One region of the Providencia sp. UF-224 genome, then DNA from elsewhere that is predicted to be linked to it. Evidence: predicted binding sites of a transcription regulator. Region 1 holds the regulator's gene; each other region holds the start of a gene.
The links. Region 1 encodes CRP, which controls carbon source genes, mostly activating them, when cyclic AMP is high. Its sites were predicted from a motif close to ATGTGANNNNNNTCACAT; they were not measured.
Positions count from the first base shown of each region.

Region 2: a site for CRP is predicted at 1,073-1,090, ahead of AC4IFO_RS02475 (NupC/NupG family nucleoside CNT transporter). Genes of this name have one in related genera too.
Region 3: a site for CRP is predicted at 806-823, ahead of cdd (cytidine deaminase). Genes of this name have one in related genera too.
Region 4: a site for CRP is predicted at 954-971, ahead of msrB (peptide-methionine (R)-S-oxide reductase MsrB). Genes of this name have one in related genera too.

Region 1 is NZ_JBSICC010000014.1:23,978-26,185, reverse strand. It holds gene AC4IFO_RS14170 (hypothetical protein) at 1-642, opposite strand, end outside; gene crp (cAMP-activated global transcriptional regulator CRP) at 830-1,462, opposite strand; gene AC4IFO_RS14160 (OsmC family protein) at 1,817-2,208, shown strand, end outside.
Region 2 is NZ_JBSICC010000002.1:37,191-39,398, forward strand. It holds gene AC4IFO_RS02465 (patatin-like phospholipase family protein) at 1-174, shown strand, start outside; gene AC4IFO_RS02470 (TatD family hydrolase) at 167-952, shown strand; gene AC4IFO_RS02475 (NupC/NupG family nucleoside CNT transporter) at 1,256-2,208, shown strand, end outside.
Region 3 is NZ_JBSICC010000005.1:155,252-157,459, forward strand. It holds gene AC4IFO_RS07270 (CidB/LrgB family autolysis modulator) at 1-674, shown strand, start outside; gene cdd (cytidine deaminase) at 879-1,766, shown strand; gene AC4IFO_RS07280 (hypothetical protein) at 1,880-2,208, opposite strand, start outside.
Region 4 is NZ_JBSICC010000029.1:32,216-34,423, reverse strand. It holds gene gapA (glyceraldehyde-3-phosphate dehydrogenase) at 1-746, opposite strand, end outside; gene msrB (peptide-methionine (R)-S-oxide reductase MsrB) at 1,102-1,515, shown strand; gene AC4IFO_RS19290 (YeaC family protein) at 1,636-1,938, shown strand; gene pncA (bifunctional nicotinamidase/pyrazinamidase) at 2,031-2,208, opposite strand, start outside.

The sequences.
Region 1 (2,208 bases):
AATATTGTCAGCAACTCTATAGTGTACATATGTAATTTTTTTTTGAGAAAAAGGCGTTGTTTTTTGTTTAACTTGCTCTAATGGGGAATTAACATTAATAATTTCTTTTGTGTTTCTTTGAATTATTAAGGGGATTTTAGTACCGTTTTTATTTTCTAGTTGCTTAGGTGGATGATAGTTTTTTATGATTTCATCCTTTATTTCTGGAGTGTTGATATTAACCCCTGGAATTTTAACGTACCGATATAAAAAATTGGCATATCCATGCATTTCTTCATCAGCGCGATTGAAATTTTCAAAAATTGTCTGATTTTCTTTTATTAGCGAATTGGCATCTTGCTCATTATAAAAAGTAGATGCATAAAACTTATATAATCGACCTTTCAGTTGATTAACTTTATACTTAAATTCGTCAGAGTGTAATAATTTAGTATCCTTTATACTTTCTGAATCACTTTCATAAGCTGAGTCAATGCTTTCTAGGCTACAAGCATGTGATGGTTTAGATTGCCGCTGAGTGGATAATGGTTCTTTTCTCGATGAAGCAGTAACAGTAAAGATTTTCTTTATAAAATCATCGGAATTACTAATGTTTTTAAAAATATCGGAATGACCTGACAAATTGCTAAGTGTAATTTTCATAAATATAACCCTACTTAATATTATAATTATTATTTTATAGAGAGCTAAATAGAGAAAATATAAAGAAACGACACTCATTAAAAAATGATATATAAAATAATCGTATTTTGGGAAAATAGCGTTATATCGATGATACAACGCTATTTGAAAGTGTGCGCCCCACCAAGGGAGTGAGGCGAAAGGTTAATTATCGTGTACCGTAAACAACAATGGTTTTACCATGCGCAGAGATTAAGTTTTGATCTTCCAGCATTTTCAAAATACGGCCGACAGTTTCACGGGAACAACCAACGATTTGGCCAATTTCCTGACGGGTGATTTTGATTTGCATCCCGTCTGGATGCGTCATGGCATCAGGTTGTTTGGCTAGATTCAGTAATGTTTGTGCAATACGGCCAGTTACGTCTAAGAAGGCGAGGTTGCCCACTTTTTCTGACGTGGTTTGCAGGCGGCTTGCCATTTGCGCAGAGAGGCGCATTAAGATATCAGGGTTAACCTGAATCAATTGACGGAATTTTTTGTAAGAAATTTCAGCAACTTCGCAGGCGATTTTTGCTCTAACCCACGCAGTACGTTCTTGCCCTTCTTCAAATAATCCAAGCTCACCAATGAAATCCCCCTGATTCAGGTAGGAGAGGATCATTTCTTTGCCTTCTTCATCTTTGATTAAAACAGCCACTGAACCTTTAACGATGTAGTAAAGGGTTTCTGCTTTCTCACCCTGATGGATCAGTGTGCTCTTGGATGGATACTTATGAATATGGCAGTGTGACAAAAACCATTCAAGAGTAGGGTCTGTTTGTGGCTTGCCGAGAACCATTAGCGTTATCCTCTGTATGTTATTGCAGCCATCCGGAAAGCGTACCAGAAAGGCTGGCTTTAAAGTCACTAGCTTAGCATATTAATTTGTCTTATATACCCTAAATAACAGGAAGAGCAACATTGCATCAATCGCTTTTCATGGTTAGGGTAAACAAACTGATATCAACACTATAATATAATCAAATACAACGTTGAGTTTTGATCTTAATCCTATCAACTAAGTATTGTTTGTAGCATATCCAATACAGAAAGTCTTCCCTGTATCGCTTCAGCAGAATAAAGCTGATATAACATTCATTATATCTATGGAACAATGTAGCCTTTAAATCGATTTCATTTCAAGGGGAATAAAATGGAAGCAAGAGTTAAATGGGTAGAAGGACTCTCTTTTTTAGGTGAGTCAGCGTCAGGCCACCAAGTGATGATGGACGGTAACGCAGGCGATAAAGCACCAAGCCCAATGGAGATGGTATTAATGGCTGCGGGTGGCTGTAGCGCAATTGACGTGGTATCCATCTTACAAAAAGGCCGTAATGATATTACCGACTGTGAAGTGAAATTAACCTCTCAGCGCCGTGAAGAGGCGCCACGTTATTTCGTTAAAATCCATCTGCATTTTATTGTAACAGGGAATGAATTAACGGATAAAGCCGTTGAACGTGCCGTTCAACTTTCGGCTGAAAAATATTGTTCGGTCGCGTTGATGTTGGAAAAAACTGTCGAAGTGACCCATAGCTTTGAAAT
Region 2 (2,208 bases), on a different contig from region 1:
AGTCAGAACCAAAATAGTTTCAGCCAAACTTTGGCGCGTAAGATAGAACGCAATCCTCTTGAGATTGACATTGAGCCTTCAGAGCAAAATGCATTAATGCCTGAAGAACTTGTACCAGAGCTTGCCGAGGCGCCTTCAATCATATTGCCAGTGAATGAAAATCGTAATGGATAAACCCCAATTTATTGATACACATTGCCATTTTGATTTTCCGCCTTTTAGTGACGATTTCACTGAAAGCCTGCATCTTGCAAAACAAAGTGGTGTAGAACAAATTGTTATCCCAACGGTGAGTTTAGATAACTTTGCTCGCGTGTGGCAATTGGCGCAGCAATACCCGCAATTGCATGCCGCGATGGGGTTTCATCCCCTGTATATCAGTCAGTATCAAGACGCACACTTTGATGTATTAGTGGACTATCTTGCGCAAAAAAATAAAAAGTGTGTCGCGGTGGGGGAAATTGGCCTCGATTTATACATGCACAATCCCCAATTTGAGCGCCAACAGCAATTGTTAATAGCGCAACTCAAACTGGCTAAACAGTTCGATTTACCCGTGATCTTGCATTCACGTAAAACCCATGACCCACTAGCCGCGATACTGCGTCGTATTGATGTGCCTGCTCGCGGAGTGGTACATGGTTTCGCAGGGAGCCTATCTCAAGCACAAGCCTTTGTTAAACTAGGTTATTATATTGGTGTGGGAGGGACGATAACGTATGAGCGGGCGAATAAAACGCGCCATGTGATGTCGCAATTGCCACTTACCTCATTAGTGTTTGAAACCGATGCGCCAGATATGCCTGTTTCTGGCTTTCAGGGGGAGCCCAATCGACCCGAGCGTATTGAATGGATTTTTCGTTCGTTTTGTGAGCTTCGCCACGAATCTCCAGAAGAAATCGCCCAACAACTTTACAATAATAGCCTGTCGTTATTTAATCTGACAAAGTAAAAACAGTTTAAACGATAAGTAATGCTTATATAAATCTGTTTCCCATCTGATTTAATCCATTCAGCTTTTACCATGACATATGACACCTTTAGCGTCTTTCCAGATAAAACTGACTTGATTTTGTGATTTTTATCACATTATTTGAATTTTCAGTGTTTCTTGCACCTCGTATTTGTGATGAACATTGCGGGTTATTGATGATGACTAGGTATAATTATCCCACAAAGAGACAAGGTGACTTACACGTTTCCTTATATATCAACCTAGAATCAAGTGAACAGGGATCCTTCCATGCAACTCATTATGAGTATTATAGGAATGGCGGTACTCATCGCGATAGCTGTCCTATTTTCGAGCAATCGCCGAGCGATAAGACTTCGCACTGTGGGTGGTGCTTTTATTTTACAGCTAGCGATTGGCGCATTAGTTTTATATGTACCTGCTGGGCGCAGCGTACTGCAAGGGATGTCTGATGGCGTCTCTAAAATCATCGGTTATGGCCACGATGGCATGAGCTTTATTTTTGGCGGCTTAGTGTCCGACAAAATGTTTGAATTATTTGGTGGTGGCGGCTTTATTTTCGCTTTCCGTGTTCTGCCTATCATTGTGTTCTTTTCATCGTTGATTGCTGTACTTTATTACTTAGGTATCATGCAGTTGGTGATTAAAGTATTAGGCGGCGGTTTACAGAAAGTGCTTGGCACCTCAAGAACAGAGTCCTTGTCTGCGACTGCGAACATTTTCGTTGGGCAAACCGAAGCGCCTTTAGTTGTTCGTCCTTACATCGCAACCATGACCACCTCTGAATTGTTCGCGATTATGTGTGGTGGCTTAGCGTCAGTGGCGGGTTCTGTCTTAGCGGGTTACGCACAAATGGGTGTGCCAATGGAATACTTGATTGCTGCATCATTTATGGCGGCACCGGGTGGTCTGTTATTCGCAAAATTGATGGTACCTGAAACAGAAGATGTACGTGACAGAGTAAACGCAACTGATTTAGTTGCCGAAGATGAGCGCCCTGCAAATATTATTGATGCCGCAGCAGCAGGTGCTTCATCGGGTATGCAATTAGCTCTGAATGTTGGTGCTATGTTACTAGCTTTCATTGCATTGATTGCATTAATCAACGGTATTTTAGGCGGTATCGGTGGTTGGTTTGATTACCCTCAGTTGTCTCTTGAACTGTTATTAGGTTGGTTGTTTGCACCGATTGCTTACTTAATTGGCGTGCCATGGAGTGAGGCGACTATTGCGGG
Region 3 (2,208 bases), on a different contig from region 1:
CATTACCGCTGACAATTGTGGTGTTTTATCTTGCTCGCAAACTGTCAGTAAAATTTAAGCTACCAATATTAAACCCATTATTAATCACCATTGCGGTGCTTATTGCCATATTGGTTATCACCAATACCTCTTATGAACATTATTTTGCGGGCAGTAAAATCCTGAATGATTTACTGCAACCTGCCGTTGTGGCACTGGCTTTCCCTCTTTATGAGCAAATGCACCAAATTCGTGCCCAATGGAAATCCCTATTTAGCATCTGCTTTGCAGGTAGCATCGTCGCGATGTTCAGTGGTGCAGCAATTGCATTTTGGCTTGGAGCAACGCCGGATATCGCTGCCTCTGTATTGCCGAAATCAGTCACAACCCCCATCGCGATGGCGGTTGCTGATTCAATTGGAGGGATCCCCGCAATTAGCGCTGCTTGCGTGCTGTTTGTGGGTATTTTAGGCGCAATGTTCGGGCACAGTTTATTTGATGCCCTACGTGTTCGCACCCATGCGTCTCGCGGGCTTGCGATGGGAACGGCTTCCCACGCATTAGGTACCGCACGTTGCGCTGAAGTCAATTACATTGAGGGGGCTTATAGTTCACTCGCATTGATGACCTGTGGGGTGATCACCTCGTTAAGTGCGCCATTTATATTTCCTGTCATTTTGCATCTTTTTAGCTAATCTTATTAGTTACACGCCCAGTTAAATATGATGAGTAAGGGAAAACGATATTCTCTTACTTATCATTGAACACTAAAAACATGAGATATATCTCTCAATTAAAGAATTTGTTTCATATGTTTCATTTAAATTAGTGATTTAAATCACATTTCATTATGTGCTTTATTGAATAGAATGAAAGCAATTAAATAGGGAGGGTAACTCATGCATTCAAGATTTAAGGCCGCTTGGGCCGAGCTTCCAGAGAAGCTACAGTCTGTACTTAGACCTATCATTGATAAATCCGATTTCGCCGGAATGCTAACGGCTGAGCAAGTACAACACATTAAAGCGCAAAGCGGTGTTAGCGACTCAGAATTAGCATTCTCACTACTCCCTTTTGCAGCGGCCTATGCCGTCACTCCTATCTCCCATTTTCACGTTGGTGCAATCGCTTGCGGCGCTAGCGGTAATTTATATTTCGGCGCCAATATGGAGTTTAGTCATGTTTCGATGGGGCAAGTGATCCACGCGGAGCAATGTGCGATCACCCATTCGTGGATGAAAGGCGAAAAGCAAATTACGTCGATCACCGTGAATTACACCCCATGTGGCCATTGCCGACAATTTATGAATGAATTGCGCGAAGGTGGTAAAATTATGGTGCATTTACCGGGCCGTGAGCCTGCGGTACTTCATCACTATTTACCTGATTCATTTGGCCCAGCCGATTTAAACATTACGACACTATTGCTTGATTCTGTCCAGCATGGTTATAACAACCAAAGCCGCGACAGGCTGTTAAGTGCCGCTATTGAGGCTGCTAATCAATCCCATGCACCTTATAGTGAATCCCATTCAGGTATTGCAGTGCAGCTTAAAGATGGTTCACTGTTTACAGGGCGCTACGCTGAAAATGCCGCATTCAACCCAAGCTTACCACCACTGCAAGCCGCGTTAATTATGATTAACCTTGCCGGTAAAGATATCCATGCCATTGAGCAAGCTAAGTTGGTTGAAAAGCAAGATGCGATAGTGAAACAATGGTGTACCACTGAAAATACCTTAAGTGCGCTAGGTTGCCGACAAGTGGAATTGGTTTATTTGGATTAATTCTCTCTCCCCCATTTTCCATGTATGGTTATTGTCAATAGACTAGTTGTTGGCAATAACCATTTTTATGTTTCATGTATTTTTAATAATTTGATAAAACTTTAATTCAGTAACTAACTAAAAAATGAATTTGATGAATAGCCAGAAAATCGAGATGGAATATTTGATGCTGTTCTGTCTGAAAAATAGTTATTAGAAGTACTATCGAATGGATCCATTGATGACATATTTTCACTAAGGTTTCCAAGCATATTTTCAAGGTGATGATTGCTTTGTATTCTACCTTCTAGAAAACTCGATGAAACATCATACCCACTAAAATTAAATTCCGTTGAGTGAGACATATTAGAAGAATTAGATAAATTCCTCATAGAAGGCATATTTTCAAGGTGATGATTACTTTGTATTCTGCCTTCTAGAAAGCTCGATGAAACATCGTGTC
Region 4 (2,208 bases), on a different contig from region 1:
TTTTCCAGACGAACAGTTAAGTCAACAACTGAAACGTTTGGAGTAGGAACACGGAAAGACATACCAGTCAGTTTGCCGTTCAGCTCAGGGATAACTTTACCTACAGCTTTAGCAGCACCAGTTGAAGATGGGATGATGTTTTGAGCAGCACCACGACCACCACGCCAGTCTTTGTGAGAAGGGCCATCAACAGTTTTCTGAGTTGCCGTTGTTGCGTGAACAGTGGTCATCAGACCTTCAACGATACCGAATTTGTCGTTGATAACTTTAGCCAGTGGAGCTAAGCAGTTAGTTGTGCAAGATGCGTTAGAAACGATTTCTTGACCTGCGTAAGCTTTGTGGTTAACGCCCATAACGAACATTGGGGTGTCATCTTTAGAAGGACCAGTCAGAACAACTTTTTTCGCGCCTGCTTGGATGTGTTTACGTGCAGTTTCGTCAGTCAGGAAGATACCTGTCGCTTCAGCAACTACGTCAACACCGACTTCGTTCCATTTCAGGTTTGCAGGATCTTTTTCTGCAGTAACACGGATTTTTTTACCGTTTACAACTAGGTGACCATCTTTAACTTCAACAGTACCGTTGAAACGACCGTGAGTTGAATCGTATTTCAGCATGTAAGCCATGTATTCTGCATCGAGCAGGTCGTTGATAGCAACGATTTCGATATCAGAACGCTCTTGTGCAGCACGGAAAACGATACGGCCAATACGACCAAAACCATTAATACCTACTTTGATAGTCATAGTATTTCCACCAGCTATTTATTCGTGAATTAAGTTGTAGTTAAAGTTACCAAAACCTTGCCAGCCGTCAAGCGGAATCGTGTCAATTATTGAAAAAAATCAATTCTGATACCACTAACTGCTTATTTGTCAGCCATTTCAGCGGCAAATACAGCCGCACGTATTATCGGGATTGTACGGCATAATGAAACCATCTATCAGTGATATATGTGATACGCTTCACAAATCAAAACGGAAAGTAAGATGCTTCTTAGTTTAGAATAGTTTTATAAAAAATGTTGTTAATTTTTTGTTGCTAAAAATTACAGCATGATAGTCATCAACCGAACAAACTATTTAAATACGTGGGTAAGTCATGTCACAGAAAGATAAACAACACGTTGATATTTCAGATTTAAATGAGATGCAGCGCTATGTTACACAGCAAGCGGGCACCGAACCGCCATTCAGTGGTCAATTATTGCATAACCGTAAAGAGGGTGTGTACGAATGCCTGTGCTGTGGTACACCTTTATTTATGTCTGAGACCAAATTTGATGCAGGTTGTGGGTGGCCGAGCTTCTATGAAGCAGTGAACGACCATACCATCAAATACATCGAAGATTTCTCTCATGGGATGCACCGCATCGAAGTTCGCTGTCAAAATTGCGATGCACACTTAGGGCATGTGTTTCCTGATGGTCCTATGCCAACGGGGCAACGTTACTGTATTAATTCAGCATCCTTAAGCTTTTTGGATGAAGAGTCAGGTGAAAAGACACGTGGATAGGCAGCTGAAGGGTGCTGAAGTTTATTTTTTACTTTCAGCTTTTGCAGGCAATAACGATTCAGCTAGAAATAAAAAAGCAGTTTAATTAAACGTCAGTTTACATTTTCGAAGGAGCGTGCCGTGAGCGTAGAAGTCGACCCAAAACATATTGAACAATTACTTGCAGTGATGACCCCGGAAATTTATGAGCGCCTTGTCACCGCGGTTGAGTTAGGGAAATGGCCTGATGGGGTTCCTTTAACGGCGGAGCAGAAAGAACATAGCTTACAGATGGTCATGCTATGGCAATCGCGTAACAACCATAACCCTGAGCATATGACGGTAGGGACAAACGGTGAAATCACCATGAAGAGTAAGCAAGAGCTCAAAACGATGTTCCAAGGGGAAATGCTAGCCACACTCAAACCGCAAAATAACGATTAAGTTAAACTGCAGTATTTTAATGGAGTGCCAAAAGGCAATATTTTCTCAAGGGACACCGAGCCTGAGAAAATATTGCCGAAGATAATGGACGATTAGACGATATCATCTAATGTGATAAGTTTGGCACCTTGCTGTTCCATCTCGATTAACGCATTCTGGCTGTCATTAGCCGTTAAGTTAACCCCACGGCAGCCATCCACAAGCACGTCGACACTGTAGCCCAAATTTAAGGCATCAAGCACCGTAAATTTAACGCAATAATCGGTCGCA